4 regions of the Pantoea sp. SGAir0418 genome follow, and region 4 is predicted to be linked to each of the others. Evidence: predicted binding sites of a transcription regulator. Region 4 holds the regulator's gene; each other region holds the start of a gene.
The links. Region 4 encodes Fur, which represses iron uptake genes when iron is present. Its sites were predicted from a motif close to ATAATAATGAGAACNACTATCAA; they were not measured.
Positions count from the first base shown of each region.

Region 1: the regulator Fur is predicted to act here: its motif matches at 4,249-4,271, upstream of zupT (zinc transporter ZupT).
Region 2: the regulator Fur is predicted to act here: its motif matches at 2,487-2,509, upstream of fhuE (ferric-rhodotorulic acid/ferric-coprogen receptor FhuE).
Region 3: the regulator Fur is predicted to act here: its motif matches at 2,087-2,109, upstream of C1N84_RS16420 (isochorismate synthase).

Region 1 is NZ_CP027911.1:532,340-538,341, forward strand. It holds gene hldE (bifunctional D-glycero-beta-D-manno-heptose-7-phosphate kinase/D-glycero-beta-D-manno-heptose 1-phosphate adenylyltransferase HldE) at 30-1,454, shown strand; gene C1N84_RS02505 (ubiquinone biosynthesis accessory factor UbiK) at 1,494-1,799, opposite strand; FMN riboswitch at 1,971-2,120, shown strand; gene ribB (3,4-dihydroxy-2-butanone-4-phosphate synthase) at 2,230-2,886, shown strand; gene C1N84_RS02515 (cell wall hydrolase) at 2,940-3,323, opposite strand; gene zupT (zinc transporter ZupT) at 3,468-4,235, opposite strand; gene ygiD (4,5-DOPA-extradiol-dioxygenase) at 4,446-5,216, shown strand; gene C1N84_RS02530 (glutathionylspermidine synthase family protein) at 5,252-6,002, opposite strand, start outside.
Region 2 is NZ_CP027911.1:3,392,099-3,398,100, forward strand. It holds gene fhuE (ferric-rhodotorulic acid/ferric-coprogen receptor FhuE) at 189-2,297, opposite strand; gene C1N84_RS15905 (DODA-type extradiol aromatic ring-opening family dioxygenase) at 2,790-3,788, opposite strand; gene C1N84_RS15910 (fumarylacetoacetate hydrolase family protein) at 3,933-4,817, opposite strand; gene C1N84_RS15915 (RidA family protein) at 4,842-5,258, opposite strand; gene C1N84_RS15920 (ABC transporter permease) at 5,408-6,002, opposite strand, start outside.
Region 3 is NZ_CP027911.1:3,503,816-3,509,817, reverse strand. It holds gene C1N84_RS16425 ((2,3-dihydroxybenzoyl)adenylate synthase) at 1-867, opposite strand, end outside; gene C1N84_RS16420 (isochorismate synthase) at 878-2,059, opposite strand; gene fepB (Fe2+-enterobactin ABC transporter substrate-binding protein) at 2,236-3,201, shown strand; gene entS (enterobactin transporter EntS) at 3,196-4,446, opposite strand; gene fepD (Fe(3+)-siderophore ABC transporter permease) at 4,593-5,582, shown strand; gene fepG (iron-enterobactin ABC transporter permease) at 5,579-6,002, shown strand, end outside.
Region 4 is NZ_CP027911.1:2,826,405-2,832,406, forward strand. It holds gene ybfE (LexA regulated protein) at 31-306, shown strand; gene fldA (flavodoxin FldA) at 444-974, shown strand; gene fur (ferric iron uptake transcriptional regulator) at 1,327-1,776, shown strand; gene C1N84_RS13180 (hypothetical protein) at 1,838-2,233, opposite strand; gene glnS (glutamine--tRNA ligase) at 2,470-4,137, opposite strand; gene nagE (N-acetylglucosamine-specific PTS transporter subunit IIBC) at 4,289-6,002, opposite strand, start outside.

The sequences.
Region 1 (6,002 bases), 1.8 Mb from region 4:
GACTGAACGTTGAAGTCTGGAGTCTCTGCATGAAAGTAACACTGCCCGCGTTTGGCAAGGCCGCTGTGCTGGTTGTCGGCGATGTGATGTTAGACCGCTACTGGTACGGCCCGACCAGCCGGATCTCACCGGAAGCCCCGGTGCCGGTGGTTAAAGTGGATACCATTGAAGAGCGTCCGGGCGGCGCGGCCAACGTGGCGATGAATATCGCTGCACTCGGTGCGGACTCGCGCCTTATCGGTCTGACCGGTGCAGATGACGCTGCGCGCGTGCTGCGCGAAACGCTGGCGCAGGTGAAGGTTGAGTGCGATTTCGTCGCCCTCGATAGCCATCCGACCATCACCAAACTGCGCGTGCTGTCGCGTAACCAGCAGCTGATTCGCCTCGACTTTGAAGAGGGCTTTGAGCAGGTCGATCCGCAGCCGATTCACGATCGACTGCGTCAGTCGCTGGCACAGGCGGGCGCGCTGGTGCTGTCTGATTATGCTAAAGGCGCGCTGAGCAGCGTGCAGACCATGATTCAGCTGGCGCGTGCGGCGCAGGTGCCGGTACTGATCGACCCGAAAGGTACCGATTTTGAACGCTATCGCGGCGCGACGCTGCTGACGCCCAATCTGTCCGAGTTCGAAGCGGTGGTGGGCAAGTGCAAAAGCGAAGAGGAGATTGTCAGCCGCGGTATGCAGCTGATTGCCGATTACGATCTCTCCGCGCTGCTGGTGACGCGTTCGGAAAACGGGATGACGCTGCTGCAGCCGGGCAAAGCGCCGCTGCATCTGCCCACTCAGGCGCAGGAAGTGTATGACGTCACCGGTGCCGGCGATACGGTGATCGGCGTGCTGGCCGCAGTGCTGGCTGCCGGTGAAAGTCTGGAAGATGCCTGCTTCCTCGCCAACGCTGCGGCTGGCGTGGTGGTCGGCAAGCTCGGGACTTCAACCGTCAGTACCGTGGAGCTGGAGAATGCGATTCACGCGCGGCCGGACAGCGGTTTTGGCGTGATGACCGAAGCCGAGCTGAAAGTGGCGGTGGCGCAGGCGCGCCAGCGCGGTGAGAAAGTGGTGATGACCAACGGCGTGTTCGACATTCTGCACGCCGGCCATGTCTCTTATCTGGCCAACGCGCGCAAACTGGGCGATCGCCTGATCGTGGCGGTCAACAGCGATGCTTCCACCAAACGTCTTAAGGGCGAAACCCGCCCGGTGAACCCGCAGGAAAACCGCATGATCGTACTGGGTGCGCTGGAAGCCGTAGACTGGGTGGTGCTGTTTGAAGAGGATACGCCACAGCGGCTGATTGCCGAAGTGCTGCCGGATCTGCTGGTGAAAGGCGGAGATTATAAGCCGGAAGATATCGCGGGCAGTAAAGAGGTGTGGGCCAACGGCGGTGACGTGCGCGTGCTCAACTTTGAAGATGGTATCTCCACCACCAACATCATCAAAACCATTCGCAATCAGTAAACACGTAGCCGGCGGGAGCGAACTCCCGCCGCGTAAACCTTATTGAGGCGTATCGATTTTGCCTGCCGGATCTGGCGTGATCACCGCCGGAGCCGGGGCCGCCGGACTTTCACTTTCCAGCTTCGCCAGACGCTGCTCCAGCGCCGCCAGTTTTTCACGCGTGCGCAGCAAAACCTGGGTCTGCACGTCAAACTCTTCACGATTAACCAGATCCATGCGGGTTAACTGCGCCTGCAATACCTGACGAATTTTCTTTTCCACATCGTCGCCAAAGTCGCGAATACCTTTTGGCATCGCTTCGTGCACCTGGCGCGCCAGTTGTTCAATTTTTTTCGTGTCGATCATGGTTGTTTCCTGGTTACGGTGGCTGATAACAGCGCGTGTTCCGACTCATCAAACATTAAGTGTAATGCCAGAAACGAAAAGGTTAAACCCGAAATCCGCAACGCATGAAGTGCAAAAGCATTTGCACTTTTGTTGATTGCCCGACCAGGTGATTGGCGCTATAGTAATTTCGCTTATTCTCAGGGCGGGGCGAAATTCCCCACCGGCGGTAAATCAGCTTCGGCTGAAAGCCCGCGAGCGCTTTCGCTGTACAGTGAAAGGTCAGCAGATCCGGTGTAATTCCGGGGCCGACGGTTAAAGTCCGGATGGGAGAGGGTAACGACATCAGCCGGGCTGCGCCCGCGTCACGTTATTGCCATGTGTTTTCTACGCACTCCTAAGCTCGCCCTGGTTCTGGTAACTCATATTTTATTAATAAGGTTTTTTTACCATGAATCAGACGCTTCTTTCTGAATTTGGCACGCCGGAACAGCGTGTAGAACGCGCCATCGATGCGCTGCGCAACGGGCGCGGCGTGATGGTGCTGGACGATGAAAATCGCGAAAACGAAGGCGATATGATCTTCGCCGCCGAAACCATGACCGTTGAACAGATGGCGCTGAGCATTCGTCACGGCAGCGGCATTGTCTGCCTGTGCATTAACGAAGCGCGCCGCCAGCAGCTGGATCTGCCGATGATGGTAGAGAACAACACCAGCTCTTACGGCACCGGTTTCACCGTGACTATTGAAGCGGCCAGCGGCGTGACGACCGGCGTATCGGCCTCCGACCGTATTACCACCATCCGGGCGGCGATTGCCGATGACGCTAAACCGTCCGATCTGAATCGTCCCGGCCACGTATTCCCGCTGCGCGCGCGCGACGGCGGCGTGCTGGCGCGCGGCGGCCACACCGAAGCGACGCTCGATCTGGTGACGCTGGCGGGCTTCAAACCTGCGGGTGTGCTGTGCGAACTGACCAATGATGACGGCAGCATGGCGCACGCGCCGGAAGTGATTGCGTTTGCGAAGCAGCACGCCATGCCGGTGGTGACCATTGAAGACCTGGTGGCCTGGCGCCGCCAGCATGAAACCCGTCAGGCCAGCTAAGCCGACGTGAAATAAATAAGGCCGGATGTGATGCATCCGGCCTTTTTTTATGATTAACGGCTGGCGTAAAAAACGTGATTGCCTATCACCACGGTACGCTGGAAGGCGTGGCGCCACGCCGGTCTGGCGCTGTGCGCATGAAAGAAGGTCGCGCCCTTTGTCACATCCGCCAGCTTACCCTCGACAATCCGCTGGGCCAGGCGCTGCGCGCGCTGCCAGCTTTTGTCATGCTGCGGCGGATGGCGATGGGGATGTTTGTGCAGAGACGTCCAGGAGAACTGTTTGGGTGCGTACACCACCGGACAGATCTCTTTGACGTCCCAGTTAGCCCGGTTCATGGTGACAGTGCCGACGGCAATCTGTCCCTTTACCGGTTCGCCGCGCGCTTCATGATAGATATTCATCGCCAGGCATAAAATGGCTCCCTGAATTAACATAACACTCCACTGCTTTCTAAGAGTCGCGTGGAGTGTAATGAGCCCGCCGTCGGGTGTTAACAAGACCCGTCTCGACTACGCCTTAACAAGCCTAATCAATTGATAGATAAGGCCTAATTTGTGGCGAATGAGACGAATCTCGCGTCAGCCTACCCCGCTGGTTTGCAGCAACGTCAGGCTCAGGCCCATCACTGTCATGCCGCACAGCACGCCGTAGCTGGGATTGTTATGCGGATCGATTTCGCGCGCCAGCGGCATCAGTTCATCCACGGACAGCGCCACCATAATGCCCGCCACCGCCGCCATAATCGCCGCAATCATCACCGGTGAGACCGCCGGCCCCAGCAGCAGAAAGGCGATGATGCCACCAAGAATCTCCGCCATGCCGGACAGGCAGGCCCAGAACAGCGCTTTGGCTTTCGAGCCGGTGGCGGCGTACATCGGTCCGGCCACCGCCAGCCCTTCCGGAATATTGTGGATCGCGACGGCCAGTGCGATGCCCAGCCCCAGCTCCATATCGCTGCTGGCGGTGACAAAGGTGGCAATGCCTTCGGGAAAGTTATGCAGGCTGATACCGAGCGTCAGCAGGATCGCGGTACGTTTCAGGTTAGTGGGGCGGCGATTGACCGCCATCAGATCCTGCGGATGCTGGTGCGGCAGCAGGCGATCCATGGCGAAATAACCCAGCAAACCGAGCATGAACATGCCGTAGCCGAGCACCGGCGACATGCCTTCCGCATGCAGCGCGGCGGGCAGCATCTCCATCAGGGAAATCAGCAACATGATGCCGGCGGCAAAGCCGAGCGCAAAGGCCAGTACGCGGTTCGACGGCTTTTGACCGAGCACGCCAAAAATCGCGCCGACGAAAGTGGCACCGCCAGCCAGGATGGTTAGCAGCAAAGGTACTGACATGATGGGCTCCTTAATGATAATGATTACCAGTTACAATATAGTTAACCCCATAAAATATCGAGTTATTTAGCGTAAAGTTATGTCGGCAAAATCTTGTTCAAATTTGCTGATAAACATCATCACGCTTATCAGCGTTTTTCCCCTGGCGAAAGCGCGTATCGTGACAGTCATTAACGCGATCCCGACGCCAGAGGATGAATAATGACCCGCATGCCCGCTCTGTTTCTCGGCCACGGCAGCCCGATGAACGTATTAGAAGACAACCGTTATACCCGCGTATGGCAGCAGCTGGGCGAAACCCTGCCGCGTCCGCGCGCTATTCTCGCCATCTCGGCGCACTGGTACACGCGCGGCACGGCGGTGACGGCGATGAGCAATCCGCGCACCATCCATGATTTTGGAGGCTTCCCGCAGGCGCTGTTCGACGTACGCTATCCGGCGCCGGGTTCGCCTGCGCTGGCACAGCGCGTTATCGATCTGCTGGCGCCGGTGGCGGTGCAGGCCGATCAGCAGTGGGGCTTTGATCACGGCTCGTGGGGCGTGCTGGCGAAGATGTATCCACAGGCGGATATTCCGCTGATTCAGCTCAGCATCGATGGCACCCAGCCGGCGGCGTGGCATTTTGCGCTGGGACGTAAACTGGCGGCGCTGCGTGACGAAGGCGTGATGCTGGTGGCCAGCGGCAACGTGGTGCATAACCTGCGCATGATTTGCTGGCAGGGTGCGGAAAGCGCTTATCCGTGGGCGGAGAGCTTCAACCAGTTTGTGCGCGATAATCTGGACTACGAAGGCGAGGCGGCACAGCATCCGTTGGTGAATTATCAGCAGCATGAAGGCGCGCAGCTGGCTAACCCGACGCCGGAGCACTATCTGCCGCTGCTGTATATTCTCGGCGCGCGAGCTGAAGGTGAGGCGGTGAGCATCCCGGTGGAAGGCATGGAGATGGGTTCGATCAGTATGCTGTCGGTGCAGGTTGGCTGACACCTGTGCCGCCCGCAGACCGGGCGGCACGTGCGTTACGCAATAAAGGTGTGCGGATAGAAACGCGACAGATCCTGGGTGATCAGCGCGCGATCTTCACGCAGACCGATACCGGCAGGCTGATCGTCAATCAGCCAGCTGCCAATCAGCGTATAGCTGTCACCAAACTTCGGCAGCGGCCAGAACTGCTGGACGATCATGCCCTCTTCGCCATAGGGGCCGTCGGCGCGCGCGATTTCCTGACCGTTTTCCACGATGGTGATGTTGGCACCTTCGCGGGAAAAAAGCGGTTTCACCACATATTTTTCCATCTGCGGCGCGCTGGCATCATCGGCAAACCAGGCGGGCAGCAGGTTAGGATGGTTGGGGAACATCTCCCACAACAGCGGTAGCAGCGCTTTGTTGGAGAGAATGCTTTTCCACGCCGGCTCCAGCCAGCGCACGCCGGCATCGGCCAGCTTGGTCGAGAACATCTCGCGCAGCATGAATTCCCACGGATAGAGCTTGAACAGGTTACTGATCACCTGATCGTGCTGATCGGTAAACTGACCTTTTTCGCCCAGCCCGATCTCATCAATGTAGAGAAATTCACTCGGCAGACCGGCTTCAGTGGCGCAATCCTGCAGATACTGTACCGTGGCGCGATCCTCTTCCGTATCGCGACAGCAGGCAAAGTGCAGCCAGTTAAAACCGTGCTGCTGGTGCAGCGTGGCGAAGCGCTCAATCAACTGCTCCTGCAGGCTGTTGAATTGATCGCTGCCCTGCGGCAGGTTGCCGGCGTTGAGC
Region 2 (6,002 bases), 570 kb from region 4:
CTAAATACTATAAGCCATTGGGTGACTGCATTCATGTATTTTCGTTGGCTCGACGAAAAGTAACTATGCTGACTGATGCTGCCGATGAAGGTATAATACCATTAACAAATTTACCTTCTGTCTTTAATTAACACAAAAAAATTCAATATCACCCGCAAAAATGCTTGTGGGTGATATTTATTATATATTTAAAACTTATAAGTCAGAGATGCAAAGATCGACCTTCCTGTACCATACGCTCCCTGATCATAAAAACCCAGGACGCTGTAATATTGTTTATCAAACAAATTGGCAATATTAACTTGCGCAGTTAGTGCATCGCTAATGTCGTAACGAGCGTATAAATCTACTAATGAGTATGACCCCTGGTTAATGCGGACATCTTCATCGTTGTAGCTGATGTCAGTATAAGTTCTGTTCTGCCATCTCAGACCACCACCTACGCTAAGTCGGTTGTTAAAGATAACCGGTTTAAACGAGGTAAAAGCTTTAACCGTTGTGCGAGGTAACTGCGTATTGATGCTGCTGTTGTCGGCGGTGTCCATGACGTAACGTGTAAAACCTAAACTAACATCCCATCCTGGCATCAGGGTACCGTTAGTCTCAATTTCGAATCCTTTGCTAATGGCTTTATTAGATGCAACATAAGCCTGATCAGAAGAGTTATTCACATAATTCGAACCATCAGCAACGGCAATGTTAGATTGTTCAGTGCGGAATATGGTGAATGATGAAGTGAATTTATCGTCCAGCGTTGACGCTTTAACTCCTGCTTCATAGTTTTTGCCATCCAACGGCTTCAAATATGAGCCATCTTGATTACGATATGTCTGAGGGCTAAAAATTCCAGAATAGCTGGTATATAGCGAATAATAATCGTTGATATCATAAACGATGCCCGCGTAAGGTGTTACCTTACTTTGCGTAGTACTATCAGAGCCCGTTGTTCTCCAGTCAGTGAAACGTCCACCTAAAATAAGCTTGGCCTGATCCGTAAGGTTTAATCTGCTTGTTGCATACAGGCTGCGCTGATAAATACTCTCAGTACCCTCATCGTTGTAGGGTCCCCAATCAGGCTCAGCGACATCACCAATAAATGAATAGATATTTTCAACAGTGAATTTTTTTCTATCGGTTCCGTATGAGTGATTTCTTTGACGACTAGCGCTAGTCCCAATAACTAATTCGTGCTCTCTGCCAAAAAGCTCAAACGGGCCCTTAGCATATGCATCAGCAGAATAAACTCTACGAGAAGAGAGATATTTGGCTGAAGTATAAGTTACGTTTCCTGTTGAAGCATCGGGCGAATCACTAAACGACGCGAGTTTCTCATCCGCTTTAGTTTCTGAGTAAGAGCTGTTTACCTTGAATTCCCATCCATTATCTAAAAAGTGATCAAGAGTAATAAAAACGCGATTATTGGTAGCTGTCCAATGCGTCCAGTTAGGGGCGGTGTTAAATGATCGAGGCCAACTTATACGATTCCCGGCAGAATCAAGGTAGGACCATCCTCCCCATGTCGAGGCACTTGGCTTAGATTTCTGATAATCATATCCGATACTCAGTACAGTATTCGTACCCAAATTGGCATCGATCACACCGTAAAAAAGCTGATTTTTTTTACTGTATCTATCTAATTGTGAGTCTGCATCCTGGAGGGTTGTGATGAAACGCCCCCGAATATCGCCATCTTCAGATAATGGAGTGCTGACATCTAAGGTAGTGCGATATTGATTCCATGATCCGACACCTGCACTTACTGAGCCAGTAAACTCTCTGCTTACAGCATGTTTTCTTACCATATTCACAGTTGCGGAAGGGTTTCCCGTGCCTGTAAGCAAGCCATTTGCTCCTCTGACAACTTCCACACGATCATAAATGGATAGGTCCATATTTGTATCGAGATATGAACTTATTGAGCCTGTTGTAGTAGGCAATCCATCATAGGAAAGATTATCAATACGATATCCACGCGACCAGTAAGTATAACGTTCAGAATCATAACTGCTTTCAGATATTCCTGTCGTATTTTTAAGGGCATCACCAATTGATTGCATGTTCTGATCTTGTATACGTGCAGGTGTTATAATTGAAACTGATTGTGGCGTTTCTTTAATGGATAAATCCAGTTTTGTTGCGGCCGTAGACTTGTCAACCGTGTAGTTTCCCGAAGATTCTCCAGTAACAGTTAAAGTATCGTTACTATTTTCCGCATAAGTATAGGAGCCAAATGAAATCAGGCTTAATACACACGAGGCTTTGATTAAATTACAATTTATAGCTATTATTCTTCTCAACGCTAAATTCCTTTTGATTTATAGCAAGCATAAATATTTTGCACATTCTTAAATGTGATATTTAACTAAAGCATCACCTACATATAATTTAATTAATATTTAGTTTTTGCATGGCTGCAATATAAATATTTATTCATTCTCAATTAAATTTCAGGTGCGCTCTGGAGCACACTTTTTGCTTAAAAACAAATGATAATCATTCCCATAATCTATTGATTGGAAGCGATTCCTGATGTCGCGTTATCGACAAACTATATCGATAACGCGACAAATCAGCAGCCTGAAGCTGAGAAATGACTGAAGGTTCATGCAAGAGGTGTTGTTTTTTGGGGCACACTTGTACCCGACAAATAGGTAATTGAAGTGAAGGACGTCGCACGTGCATTCATCGTACAGCTTAATTTGGTACTTCATCTTCCTCATTAGTGATTAATGATTTCAGACGTATGGTGCAGAGCGTCATAGTAGAAATAACGCGCTGCACCCATTCAATTAACTCTGTCCCGGATAAGATAGGTAGCTCATTCCGGTGATCCATTCAGGCACGGATTCATACGCCACATAATCTGGTCGCGCGCCTTTCATTGCTCCCATTAGTGCAACCCAATTGAGTGCTTCGTGTCCTCCATGACCACCGCGTTCTTCCACCTCTGCGTAGGTCAAAGCACGCATGTATTCAACATCACCAGCTTCAAAACGCTCAAGCATTTCCCGGTCCCACTCTTCATTGACAAGTGGGTGACTTTTGCCGAGTGGCCATTCCATTTTGCTCATCATATCGATTTCATACTGCGCAAAATCAGTATAAAGAGAAGGATCGTTGACCAGGGCTTCTTTACCGATGGTTTGATAGACTTTCATGCGTTGCAGCAGTTCGTCATCTTCCGGTGCGCCTTCAGTCCAAACTGGCGGCCAGTGCGACAATCCACCTGTTGCCAGGAAATGAACATGGTAGTCATCTGGCAGCGAGTCAACTATCTCACGGACTTTAAGGCCCAGGTCATAAGCACGTGAATAAGGCATCAGCGGAGGTGAGAACACATTGATATAGACTGGTACGACGGGAATATTGAACTCAGGATTAATAAAATGAAGTGGCATCATGAGATTGTTACCATACTCAATGGCACCCATCCGTGTTGCTTCAAAACCGCCATGGATAAGCTTTTCGAGCAGTGTCGTTGCTATTTCTGCGTTACTGGCAATACTATGCTGCTTATCAAACTTTAAAGCTTCCATCATATATTCGGCTGGACCAATGTTGGCATCACTAATTGGCACAGCCAACGTTGGCATTAAATTACGGAAGTTGTTTTCGAAATGGTCATCAAGAAAGGCGATGATGAGATTAGGTTTAGTATCATCGATGCATTTTTTTAAGCGGCCATGAATATCTGCGAGTCTTTGGCGTTGTTCAACAGATGGAGCATCTGCCCAGCCTAGAGCACCTGGTACATGGGACATGCTGATAGCACTAACAATCTTAGCCATTTTGTTACCTCAATAATTTAGTGTTTTCCGCTATCGGAAATGAACGTCGGAAAGAGCCCTTTTCCACATTAAGCGGAAAAGGCTCATTATTAAATTAAGAAAAACAACCCTAAGAGACTTAATCTAATCAGAAATTATTACCAACTAGACTATCGTATTAGTCAGCTCACCAATTTCCCTCATCGACACAGTGACTTCATCACCCTTCGATAAATATTTAGGCGGATTGAAACCCAAGCCAACACCGGCAGGTGTTCCAGTGGCAATGACATCACCAGGTAATAAAGTAATGTTTTGCCCAATTGTTTTAATCAACTCAGGAATGTTGAAAATTAAGTCGGAAATAGAAGCTTCCTGGCGTTTTTCACCGTTAACTGTGCAAACAATCTTTTGCTCAGAAGGATGCCCGAATTCATCCGCTGTTATAATCACAGGGCCCATTGGACAGAAGCCATCAATACCTTTGCCAAGAATCCATTGGCTGTGCTGTTTTTGCAAGTGACGTGAAGTTAAATCATTCACCAGCGTATAGCCAAAGACATATGACATTGGATCATCTGACTCTTTCACACGCCCTTTCTTACCCAGGACTACTGCCAGTTCCGCTTCGTAATCAATAGTGTTGTAAGGATCCAGAGTACTATCAATACTGTCACCGGGTCCGCTGATCGAGGTAGACGGTTTGGTAAAGATAATCGGATGCGATGGCACATTTCCAGCTGCAGCGCTTGAGTCGTAACCGCTGTTACCAAACTCTTCTGCATGGGCATAATAATTTTTCCCGACACAGAAAATATTACGGCGGGTTTCGGGAATGGGCGCAAGCAACGTAACATCGCTCAGGTTAATGTCTGCCGAATGATTTCTTTCACTACAAAGCTCAAGTTCTACCTTCAGCTCTGAATATCGCTCGATGAGCACATTCATATCATTGGTTTTGACAATGCCTGATATGTCTACAATTTTTCCGCTTTTATTGATAAGGCCAATCTTTTTTTCACCTGACAGAATATAAGTCAACAGTTTCATACATCACCTTTTAATAAAAACATTTTAATCACGAGCACGCGCTATCGCTTCGACTTCAAGCAGAAAATCTTCTTTTACCAAGCGGTCCACTACCAATAAAGTATTTGGTGCATAATCAGAGGTTGCAAAGACTTTAGGAAAGAGTTCTTTTCGTTTCAACATAAACTTTTCAATATGCTGAGAAGCAACCAAATACGTTGTAAATTTAGCGATATCATTAAAATCACATCCTACTGCTTTAAGTACATCACTCAGGTTTTTGAAGACCTGATCAAATTGCGCGTCAAAATCGCCTTTTCCAACCACGCTTCCGTCCAAGCCAACGGACAGCTGTCCGGAAATAAAATAGAGATCGCCTGCACGGACTTTCGTCAGACTGGAATATAATCCCTGTGCGGGGCTGATGTTTTCAGGGTTAAGATATTCAACTTTATCAGTCACAATATAATCCTTCATTTCTAGGGTTTAATTAACAACTCAAAAATGGGCAACAGAACTCCCTCAGGGTAATATCCTGTAAGATTCAATTGCACACTTTGCTACAAAGATTCAGAGCCGGTATTTAATGAAAATTACCATCAAAACACTAATTAATTTTCTGTGCCCCGGCGACGTAAGCGGTCAAGGACTACAGCCAGAATGATGACTATTCCTACCGCAAGTGTCTGGTAATAGGCCGATACACCAATCATGTTCATTACATTCGACAATAGCGTGAGAACCACGACACCGGTGATTACCTGCCTGATATTGCCTGCCCCGCCAGCAAGCGCGACGCCGCCTAATACCACTGCTGCAAGTGATTGCAATGTCAGGTTAGCTGCTGCGATAGGCTGCGCTGAACTTGTCCAGGCAGTAAGCACAATTGCGCCAGTACCGGCACAGAATCCGCTCACCATGTAAACCAAGACTGTTACGAAGCGCACGTTAATGCCTGATTTTGATGCCGCCGACACGTTCGATCCGATTGCATATACATAGCGGCCAAACAGCGTAAATTTCAGCAACACCGCGACCATTACCGTTAGCGCGACCGCTATCCATACCAACATTGGCAGGCCTAATAATGTGTCGTAGCCAACTGCCTGAACATAGGCAGCAGGAACATCATAAATCGGCACACCACCCGATAAAATCAGCGCGATAGCTTGCGCCACCGAGAGCATGCCAAGTGTTATCACCAAA
Region 3 (6,002 bases), 680 kb from region 4:
CTGCAACCACAGGCTGACCGCCGGCGGCACCAGTCCGGTATCGGTCACCTGGTGCTGCTCAATCAGCGGGAAACAGAGCGTGGCGCTGGGATCCGCGGCGAGAATCACCTGGCCACCGGCATAGAACACCCCGAGCGAACCGGGGGAACTCATGGCGAAGTTATGCGGCGCGGGCAGGGCGATCAGATAGCGCGTGTCGGCGTTGATGTGACAAATCTCGTCGCTGGCGCGGATGCTGTAGTAGTAGTCGTTGTGGGTGCGCGGAATCAGCTTCGGCGTGCCGGTGCTGCCGCCGGAGAGCTGGAAAAACGCCACTTCATCGGCGGCCGTCGGTGTCGCGATAAAATCGCCAGCCGCTTCATCCTGCAGCGACGCCAGCGTATTTTCCGCCTGCGCGTCGTTACGCAGGATCACCTGCTGCAGCGTGGGCTGCGCCTCGCACAGCGTGGCGATGAAGTCGTCGCTGGCAAACAGCGCGTGCTGGCGATCGGCGATCAGCAGTTTCGGTGCAATCTGCTGCGCATAGGCCAGCAGTTCAGTGCGCTGATGGCTGAACAGCGCGTACACCGGGACCACGCCCAGCTTAAACAGGGCAAACAGCGTAACGTAAAAATCGGCCACGTTGCCGAGCTGCACCAGCGCCGTGTCACCGCGCTGTAAACCGCGCCGCTGCAGCGCCGCCGCCAGATTATCACTGCGCTGCGCCAGCTGGCGGTAGCTGAGCTGTAAAGGGCCATCGATCACGGCGATAGCGTCGTTTTCGCGATGGCGGTCGATGATGTCGGTCAGCGGCACGTCGATCCAGTAGCCTTTTTCGCGGTAGCGCGCGGCCAGATGTGCCGGCCAGCGGCTGAAGGGAATGCTCATGCTTGTTCCTTTATTGCAGTCCAAAAGCGCGCAACATGGTGTCCAGCTTCACACCCGTTTCACGCCATTCTGATTCCGGTTGCGAGTCGGCGACGATGCCAGCGCCGGCAAACAGCCGCACGCGCGTGCCGTTTACCGTTCCGCAGCGAATGGTCACCACCCATTCGCCGTTGCCTTCGCTGTCGCACCAGCCGACGATGCCGCCAAACAGCTGGCGATCAAAGGGTTCGAGCTGCTGAATCAGCTGCTGCGCGCGGGCGTGCGGGAAGCCGCTCAGGGCAGGGGTTGGGTGCAGCAGCGCAGCCAGCGACAGCGCGTTTTCGCGCTCATCCTGCACTTCGCCATCGATTTGCGTCGCCAGATGCCACAGCGTGGCGGTGGTGATCAGCGACGGCACGGTAGGCACTGACAGCAGGCGGCTACGCGGCTGCAGCGTGCTGCGCATCGCGTCGGTCACCAGCTGATGTTCGTGGCGATCTTTGGCTGACGCCATCAGGGTGTTACCTGCCGCGCGATCGGCGCTGACGTCGTCATGATGGCGGCGTGCCGAGCCGGCCAGCGGGCAGGAGGAGAAATCGCGCCCCTGTTTACGCAGCATCAGTTCCGGGCTGGCGCCCACCAGCGCACCGCCTTCCGCCAGCGGCAGATGGAAATGGTAGCTATTGGGATTTTGCGCGATCACGCGCTGCATCAGCGCGGCGGTATCCACCGGCTGCTCCGTGACGATATCCATCAGGCGCGACAGCACCACTTTGTCCGGATCGCCGCGCTGGATGGTGGCAACGGCGTCGGCCACCATGCGGGTAAATACCGCGTGATCCGGCACTGCCGTCCGCCGCCGCACTGCCGGCAGATCGCTCTGCTGCACCGGCAGCGCCTGTTGCAGGTCGGCGCGATTAAAGCTCTGCCAGGATTCGGGTATGAACAGCGACGCTGGCTGGCTGACGTCAAACGGAATCGCGCCCACCAGCAGCGGATTGGCAATCCCCTGCTTTTTCGCCGCGGCAAAGTGCTGGCGCAGCTGCTGTTGAAAGTCGCCCTGCAGCAGCGCGGCATCGCCCACCGGCGTGTTGATCGTGGTATAGCAGCCCTGGGTGGCCAGGCTGCGCCATGGCGAGGTGAAAAGGAAACCGCGGCACAGCGCGGAAAAATCCTTCAGCCAGGCATTTTCAAACGTGGAGCTTTCCACCATAATTTTCACCTATAAATGATAAGATTATTAAGAATGATTATCATTTTTATTATGGCTCTGTAACCTACGTCGAAAGGGGCAAAGAGTCAATCCATTCGCGGGATTTACCGTGCTGTCAGACGTAAGCGGCGGCTGACGCCGGGCCAGGCATTAAGCTAAAAGGTGGATCAAAACTTATGAATAAATGCGGTTTATGGGGCATGGCTGTCCTGTTGTTCATTTTCCAGTCACTGTCATGGACAGCGCGGGCCGACCAGGGATGGCCGCGCAGCGTACAGGGCGCGACCAGAACGGTAACGCTTAACCAGGCACCGCAGCGCATTGTCTCCACCAGCGTCACGCTGACCGGCTCGCTGCTGGCGATTGACGCGCCGGTCATCGCCTCAGGCGCGACCGCACCGAAAAGCCGCCTGGCCGACGATCAGGGCTTCTTCCGTCAGTGGGGCGAGGTGGCAAAACAGCGCCACGTTAAGCGGCTGTACATTGGTGAGCCGAGCGCCGAGGCGATTGCGGCGCAAGCCCCGGATCTGATCATCGTCAGCGCCACCGGTAATGACTCCGCCCTGAAGCTGGTCAGTCAGCTGTCCGCCATTGCCCCCACGCTGGTGGTCAACTACGACGATAAGAGCTGGCAGGATGTGGTTACGCTGCTGGGGCAGGCCACCGGCCATGAAGCACAGGCGGCGCAGCGCGTAAAAGAGTTCGACGATCGCGAAGCGGCGCTGAAGCAGGCCATTACGCTGCCGCCGCAGCCGGTCTCCGCGATGGTATGGAACGGTGATGGCCGGGCAGTGAATCTGTGGACCGCCGCATCGGCGCAGGGCAAACTGCTGCAGCAGCTCGGTTTTACCCTGGCGCAGCCGCCGGCCGGCACGCAACAGGGGCACAGCATGGGCCAGCGCAAAGACATTATTCAGCTCTCGGGCGAGAATCTCGCCGCCAGCCTGACCGGTCACAGCTTCCTGCTGTTTGCCGGCGATGACAAAACCGCGCAGTCAGTGCTGAGCAACCCGTTCCTGGCACAAAACGCGGCGGTGCGCGATAAGCAGGTCTATGCGCTGGGCATCGACACCTTCCGCCTGGATTACTACAGCGCCAGCAATCTGCTGACGCGTCTGCATCAGCTGTTCGTCAAATCATGATGTTTGCTGCGCCAGCACGGGCGCGGGCGCCTGATAGCGCCGCAATCCTTTCATCACCAGCCACATCATGACGCCAAGCAGTGTCGCGGCACAGCCAAACGCCGCGGCAGCCTGCGCCGGTAACAGCCACGAACCGAGGGCACCAATCAGCGCGGCGCCGAGGGCATCGCCGCACACGTTCTGCGCCGTCCACAGGCTGTTGATGCGGCCCAGCAGATGATCCGGCGTCAGCAGCTGAATCATCGCGTATTGCACCAGGCTGTTGATGGCACTGAAATAGCCGAAGCCCGCCAGACACAGCAGCGCCAGCCACAGCGTCGGCATCAGGCTGAACAGGCCCAGGGCGACGAAACCGGCCACGGCACTGCCCAGCACCAGCCGCCCAGGGCGCGCCGCCTGTTTCAGCCTGCCGCTGGTAAATGCACCCACGGCGGCACCGAGCGGCACGGCGGCGTACAGCATACCGAGCTGGTCGGCGCTGACTGACCAGTGCGGTGCCAGCGCCGGGTACAGCACGCGGATGGCGCTGGCCAGCGTTACCAGCGCACCGGTCAGCGCCACCATGCCGACCAGCGGGCTGGCGAACAGGAATTGCACGCCGGTTGCCAGCGCCCGCAACGGATGCTCGCGCGGCTGCGGAGGCGGGGGCAGCGCAGGCAGCTTTAGCAGCGTCAGTACCGTCAGCAGCGTGCCGAAGGCGGTCAGTCCGTAATTCCACAGCACGCCGCCGTGCGCGATCACCACACCAGCAATTGCCGGCGATAAAATCGAGCCGAAGCGCACCGTCAGCATGGTAATGGCACCGGCCTGCATGATGTTTTCGCGCCCCACCAGCGCTGGCGTAGCGGCCAGCAGCGCCGTGACGCCAATCGCACCAAAAAAGCCGTCCCACAAGCCCAGCAGATAGACCGCCAGCAGCGAAGGCGCGGGCAGCGCGGCATTTATCGCCAGCGCGACAAAGCCCAGCCCGCAGGTGGTGCGGGCAAGCAGGATCAACGTCTTACGCTCATAGCGATCGGCCAGCACGCCGCCGGTCAGCAGGCCAGTAAACATGCCGGCAGCGGACAGTGTGACGGCGAGGCCCACCAGCAGCGGGGAATGGGTCATCTGCTGAATCTGCACCGGCACGGCAACGGCCAGCATACCGAGCGCCACAATCGAGATAAAACGCGCAATAAACACCGCGCGAAACGCCGCGTGGGTTTTCAGCAATGAGAGATCGATAAAGTGAGAGGGTTTGTTCATTGTTTCGCCTTTTTGCACCAATTTTCCTCATCATCCGCGAGGCGACTCATGGTAACATAGGCAAACGCGAGTAATAACGATAACAAATATCATTATCACATTACGTTGCACCGCAACGACGTCGAACAGTGAAGGTTTAGAACGCTATGCGCCAGATCCGTGCATTAGCAGGCTCAGGGATTCTGCTTTTGCTCCTCATGGCGCTCAGTCTGATGCTGGGTGCCAAATCAATACCGCTTTCCGATGTGTATCACGCTCTCACCGCTTCCTGCTCCAGCGCGGAGTGCATCATCGTGCGCGATGCGCGCCTGCCGCGCACGCTGGCCGGTCTGCTGGCGGGTGTGGCGCTGGGGCTGGCTGGCGCGCTGATGCAGAGCCTGACGCGTAATCCGCTGGCCGAGCCGGGCATTCTGGGCGTGAACGCCGGTGCCGGTTTTGCCATCGTGCTCGGCATCGCGCTGCTGGGGGCGGACTCCCCGCTGCAGTGGCTGACGCTGGCCTTCAGCGGTGCACTGCTGGCGGCGCTGCTGATGACGGTGATTGGCGCGATGGGCGGCGGGCGCGTCAATCCGGTGCGTCTGACGCTGGCAGGCGTGGCGCTGGCGGCGGTGCTGGAGGGCTTAACCTCCGGCCTGTCGCTGCTCAATCCGGACATTTACGATCACCTGCGCTTCTGGCAGAGCGGCTCGCTGGATATCCGCGATTTCAGCGTGTTGCGCACCCTGAGCCCGGCGGTGCTGGCCGGTGCGGCGCTGGCGCTGGGGCTGGCGCAGTCGCTGAACAGCCTGAGCATGGGCGGTGATATGGCGGCGGCGCTGGGCACGCGCGTGGTGCGCACCCAACTGCTGGGCCTGCTGGCGATTGCCTTACTGAGCGGCGCGGCGACCGCCGCCGTCGGGCCGATCGCTTTTATCGGCCTGATGACGCCGCATTTTGCCCGCTGGCTGGTGGGCAACGATCACCGCTGGCTGCTGCCAGCGACGGCGCTGATCACCCCGGCGCTGCTGCTGGCGGCGGATATTCTGGGGCGGATAATGGTGGCGGGCGAACTGCGCGTCTCAATTGTGACCGCCATCCTTGGCGCGCCGATGCTGATTTTGCTGGTGCGGCGCCAGCGCGGGCGAGGTGGATTATGACGCGGCGTGCCTGGTTGCATGGCGGCTGGCTGCTAGTAGCGTGTGCGCTGCTGACGTGGCTGGCGCTGACGCGCGGTGCGCTGCCGATTACGGCGGAGCAGGTGTGGCAGGCGCTGCGCGGGCAGGGAGCGGCTAATGTGCAGCTGATTGTGGTGGAGTGGCGGCTGCCGCGCGTGCTGATGGCGCTGCTGATCGGTGCGGCGCTGGGTGTCAGCGGGGCGATTTTTCAGTCGCTGCTGCGTAACCCGCTCGGCAGCCCGGATATCCTCGGCTTCAATACCGGCGCTTACAGCGGCGTGCTGGTGGCGCTGGTGCTGTTTAATCAGAGCATCACCGCGATGACCGGGGCCGCGCTGATCGGCGGTATCGCGACGGCTGCGCTGGTGTATCTGTTTGCCTGGCGCAACGGGGTGGAAACGT
Region 4 (6,002 bases):
GCCGTTCGCGCCCACGCAGTTTCACAAACCATGGCAAAAGAACAGACAGATCGTACCACGCTCGATCTCTTCGCAGACGAGCGGCGTCCCGGTCGCCCTAAAACCAGTCCGCTGTCGCGTGATGAGCAGCTGCGCATTAATAAGCGCAACCAGCTGAAGCGCGACCGGGTGCGCGGCCTGCGCCGCGTTGAGCTGAAAATGTCCAGCGAAGCGGTCGACGCGCTTAATACGCTGGCCGAGCAGCAGAACATCAGCCGCAGTGAACTGATTGAACAAATGCTGCTGGCGCAGCTCAAACTGGCGTAACGTGCGCAGACCGCACGCTGGAACACAAACTCAGCGCTTTACACATTCCGCGCTTTTCGCCGGTCTGCTATCATTCGCATAACTGTGTCGTCTTCTGACTTACTTTCACAATCAGGATTTAAGAGGTTACTCACTCCATGGCAATCGTAGGCATTTTCTTCGGCAGCGATACCGGCAACACTGAAAACATTGCAAAAATGATCCAGAAACAACTGGGTAAAGATGTCGCCGAAGTGCATGACATTGCTAAGAGCACCAAAGAAGATCTCGAAGCATTCGATATTCTGCTGCTGGGTATTCCGACCTGGTACTACGGTGAAGCCCAGTGCGACTGGGATGACTTCTTCCCGACGCTGGAAGAGATTGATTTTAACGGTAAGCTGGTGGCGCTGTTTGGCTGCGGCGATCAGGAAGATTACGCCGAGTACTTCTGTGACGCGATGGGCACCATTCGCGACATCATTGAGCCAAACGGCGCAGTGATTGTGGGCCACTGGCCAACCGAAGGTTACCACTTCGAAGCCTCTAAAGGTCTGGCAGACGACAAACACTTTCTCGGCCTCGCCATCGATGAAGATCGTCAGCCTGAACTGACTAACGAGCGCGTCGACAAATGGGTTAAGCAGATCTTTGACGAGCTGCAGCTGCAGGCGATCATCGAAGCCTGATGCTTTCCTGTCCGATGTGGGCGCTGGCTCACATCGGGCAATGGAATTACCTATAAAAATAATAGCTACGGTTTTTTAACTTTTTCCCTCAATTCTGTAGAATACCCGCAACGGTCATCTGCTTATTCCTCGGGCATCAGACTGAGACTGCGCGAAAAGGAACATCGATCTGCACGATCCCGCTGAGGTTCACGACATTTCTCCTTACAGCATCCGGGGAATTGTCCGCCGCAGCCGGTTTTCATTTCGCAGGCTGAGCTCTATAATGAGACGCAAATGAGAATGCGCGTTGACCACACATTCAAGGCCTTTGCGCCGTAAGTGACTAGCAAAGTAACAGGACAATATCCGCATGACTGACAACAACTCCGCATTGAAAAAGGCTGGCCTGAAAGTCACGCTGCCCAGACTGAAGATTCTGGAAGTGCTTCAGGGACCCGGACCCGAGTCCCATCATGTCAGTGCGGAAGATTTGTACAAACGCCTGATCGACATGGGCGAAGAGATTGGTCTGGCGACGGTATACCGTGTTCTGAACCAGTTTGACGACGCCGGCATCGTGACGCGTCATAACTTCGAAGGCGGGAAATCCGTGTTCGAACTGACCCAGCAGCATCACCATGATCACCTGATTTGCCTCGACTGCGGCAAAGTGATCGAGTTTAGCGATGAATCTATCGAAACGCGTCAGCGTGAGATTGCAACACGCCACGGTATCAAACTCAGCAACCACAGCCTGTATCTGTACGGCCACTGTGCGCTGGGAGACTGCCGCGAAGACGAGACGCTCCACGATCAGTAATTGAATATGCTATGCAGTATAAAAAAACCGGTGCCAGGCACCGGTTTTTTTATGGCTGCGTTCAGGCGACCAGCGTTTCCTGCAAATAGCGCCAGCGCGGAACAGGCGTGCTGCAGTCCAGCACCGCCAGCGAAATGCGGGTCTGGTTATTGCCGTTAAGCATTTGCAGTTCGTGATACTGAATGGTCACTTCCTGCTGCTGCTGGGAAATGATGGCATGCTCACTGGTGGCGATTCGCATCCCTTCCCGCTGCCCGTGCAGTTTGCGAAACAGGGTTTCAGTGTCATTGAGATCGAGCTGTTTGCCTTGCGGCGTCACCATTTTGAAGTCGGGATGAAAGTGCGACAGCAGCAGGTCCATACTGTCATCGCTGCCTTCGGCCTGATTAAAAATACGTTCGATAAGCTGATGTAAAACCACCACGCTATGTTTGGCTTCCAGAGCGAGACTTGTCATTTTTCTTCCTTCGCTAACCCGCACAGCAACATTTAAGAGCGCATAGCCTACCTGAAAATAATGATTTCACACGGGTAAATTAGTTAATTTTATTAAAGTCAGATTAGTCGTAATCGCGCGCGATTACTGTTTTTTGTCTGGTTCAGCATAATCGATTCCCGTTTGCAGATAACGGGCAATAAAAAAGGGCGATTGCTCGCCCTTTGCTGATCATATCGTGCTATCAAGCAGTAAAATTATTCGCCGATTTTTGCCCAGGTATCACGCAGACCCACGGTGCGGTTGAACACCAGTTTCGACGGCTGCGAGTACACGCTGTCAGCGCAGAAGTAACCTTCGCGCTCAAACTGATACGGTGCCAGCGCACTGGCGGCACGCAGACCCGGCTCAACGAAGCCCTGTTTGATCTCCAGCGAGTTCGGGTTGATGGTGGTGAGGAAATCCTCGGCCGCGCCCGGGTTTGGCACGCTGAACAGACGATCGTACAGACGGAATTCGGCAGGCAGCGCGTGAATCGCCGACACCCAATGGATAACGCCTTTCACCTTGCGGCCATCGGCCGGATCTTTGCTCAGGGTGTCGACATCGCAGGTAGCGTAGATGCAGGTAATGTTGCCGGCTTCATCTTTCGCCACGCGCTCGGCACGAATGACATAAGCGTTGCGCAGACGAACTTCTTTACCCAGCACCAGACGTTTGTACTGCTTGTTGGCCTCTTCACGGAAGTCGGCGCGATCGATCCACACCTCACGGCTGAACGGCACCTCACGCGTGCCCATCTCCGGCTTGTTCGGATGGTTCGGCATGCTGATGATTTCTTCATGCCCGGCCGGCAGGTTCTCGATCACCACTTTCAGCGGATCCAGCACCGCCATGGCGCGCGGCGCGTTCTCGTTGAGGTCGTCACGAATGCACGACTCCAGCGACGCCATCTCAACAATGTTGTCCTGCTTGGTCACACCGATACGGCGACAGAATTCGCGGATTGACGCCGCGCTATAGCCACGACGGCGCAGACCGGATACGGTCAGCATGCGCGGATCGTCCCAGCCTTCAACAATCTTCTCGCTCACCAGCTGTGTCAGCTTACGCTTCGACATCACCGCATATTCCAGATTCAGGCGCGAAAACTCGTACTGACGCGGATGCACCGGAATAGTGATGTGATCCAGCACCCAGTCGTAGAGACGACGGTTGTCCTGGAACTCCAGCGTACACAGGGAATGGGTGATGCCTTCCAGCGCATCGGAGATGCAGTGGGTAAAGTCGTACATCGGATAGATGCACCACTTGTTGCCAGTCTGGTGGTGTTCGGCAAATTTAATGCGGTACAGCACCGGATCGCGCATCACAATAAAGCTGGATGCCATGTCGATTTTGGCACGCAGGCAGGCTTTGCCCTCTTCGAAGCCGCCATCACGCATCTTCTGGAACAGCGCCAGGTTCTCTTCCACGCTGCGATCGCGATACGGGCTGTTTTTGCCCGGCGCGGTTAGCGTGCCGCGGTATTCACGGATCTGCTCTGGCGACAGCTCGTCAACGTAGGCCAGGCCTTTGTTGACCAGCTCAACCGCGTAGTTGAACAGTTGGTCAAAGTAGTCAGAGGAGTAACGAATGTTGCCGCTCCACTCAAAGCCCAGCCATTGCACATCATTCTTGATCGATTCAACGAACTCCATATCCTCTTTGACCGGATTGGTGTCGTCGAAACGCAGGTTGCACTGCCCCTGATAATCTTGTGCGATACCAAAGTTCAGGCAGATCGATTTTGCATGGCCAATATGCAGGTAACCATTGGGCTCAGGCGGGAAACGGGTATGCACACTGTTGTGCTTACCGCTCGCCAAATCTTCGTCGATGATCTGACGAATAAAGTTCGTTGGGCGGGCTTCAGCCTCACTCATCTCAAAATCCTCAAAACAATAGCGGGTGATTTGTACCACGAAGTAACGGAGTATGATCCACAAAGCGCTGAAGGGAAACAACCGTTTGTTGGTCGTTTTAAAACAAAAAAGGCAGGAATTGCTTCCTGCCTTCAGTGACGATCAAAACGTGTTAATTTTTGACTTCGTACAGCGGGGTAACACCTGCCACCACGGTACCGCCTGCCAGCAGATTCAGACCAGCAAAATCATCGCTGTTGCTGACCACCACCGGGCTGATCATCGAACGCGCATTGGCGTTGAGGAAGTCCAGATCCATTTCGAGGATCGGCTGGCCCGCTGTGACGGTTGCGCCCTCTTCCACCAGACGGGTAAACCCTTTACCTTCCAGCGCGACGGTATCGAGACCCATATGCACGACAATCTCGACGCCATTTTCGGCTTCAAGGCAGAATGCATGGTTGGTGTTGAAGATTTTCACCACGGTGCCCGCTACCGGCGCGACGACAGTTTTATCGCTCGGTTTGATCGCCAGGCCATCGCCTACCGCTTTGCTGGCGAAAGCTTCATCCGGCACGTTTTCCAGCGCGACCACTTCGCCACTGACCGGTGCCAGCAGTGTTGCAATCACCTTTTTCTCGCTGTTGCGCACGGCCTGGGGCTGAGCAGCAGCAGGCGCAGCGGTGGTTGCCGCAGCAGGTGCCGCTGCACCGGCCACCGGACCTTTGCTCAGTACGGTTTTCATCGCGGTCGCAATGCTTTCGGCTTGCGTACCAACAATGATCTGCACGCTCTGCTTGTTAAGGCGGATCACGCCAGAAGCACCGAGGCGTTTAGCTACACTCTCATTCACCTGCGCAGAGTCTTTCACATTCAGACGCAGACGGGTGATGCAGGCGTCGATGTTGGTCAGGTTGTCAGAACCGCCTATCGCACCGATATAGCGACGCGCCAGTGATTCGGTTTCGCTCTCACCGTTGCTGCTGTGATCAACGTTGACGTCGTAGCCGTCTGTCTCATCACCGGCAGCCAGCTCGCGGCCCGGCGTCAGCAGGTTGAATTTCTGAATGGTGAAGCGGAACACCACATAGTAGATGACGAAGAACACCAGACCCTGCGGGATCAGCATCCACCAGTGTACCGCCAGCGGGTTACGCGTCGACAGCACCATGTCCACCAGACCGGCACTGAAACCGAAACCGGCAATCCAGTGCATGCTGGCAGCGATGAAGACCGAAATACCGGTCAGCACGGCGTGGATGACATACAGCACCGGTGCCACAAACATGAAGGAGAATTCCAGTGGCTCGGTGATGCCGGTGAAGAAGGCGGCGAATGCCGCTGCCAGCATGATACCACCGACTTTAGCGCGGTTTTCCGGACGTGAGCAGTGATAGATTGCCAGCGCCGCACCCGGCAGACCGAACATCATGATCGGGAAGAAGCCCGCCTGATAGCGACCGGTGATACCCGGGATGCCGGTACCGTTGGCGATAGACTGCGCGCCGCCCAGGAATTTCGGAATGTCGTTGATGCCTGCCACGTCGAACCAGAACACCGAGTTCAGCGCGTGGTGCAGGCCAACCGGAATCAGCAGACGGTTAAAGAAGGCGTACACGCCCGCACCGACCGAGCCCAGTTTCTGGATGTGCTCACCAAAGCTCACCAGACCGCCGAAAATGATCGGCCAGACGTACATCAGGATAAAGGCGACCACAATCATCAGGAAGGAGACCAGGATCGGCACCAGACGGCGACCGCTGAAGAACGACAGCGCCTTAGGCAGCTCAACGTGGCTGAAGCGGTTATAAACTTCTGCCGAGAGAATGCCCACCAGGATGCCGACAAACTGGTTATTGATTTTACCGAAGGCGGCAGGCACCTGC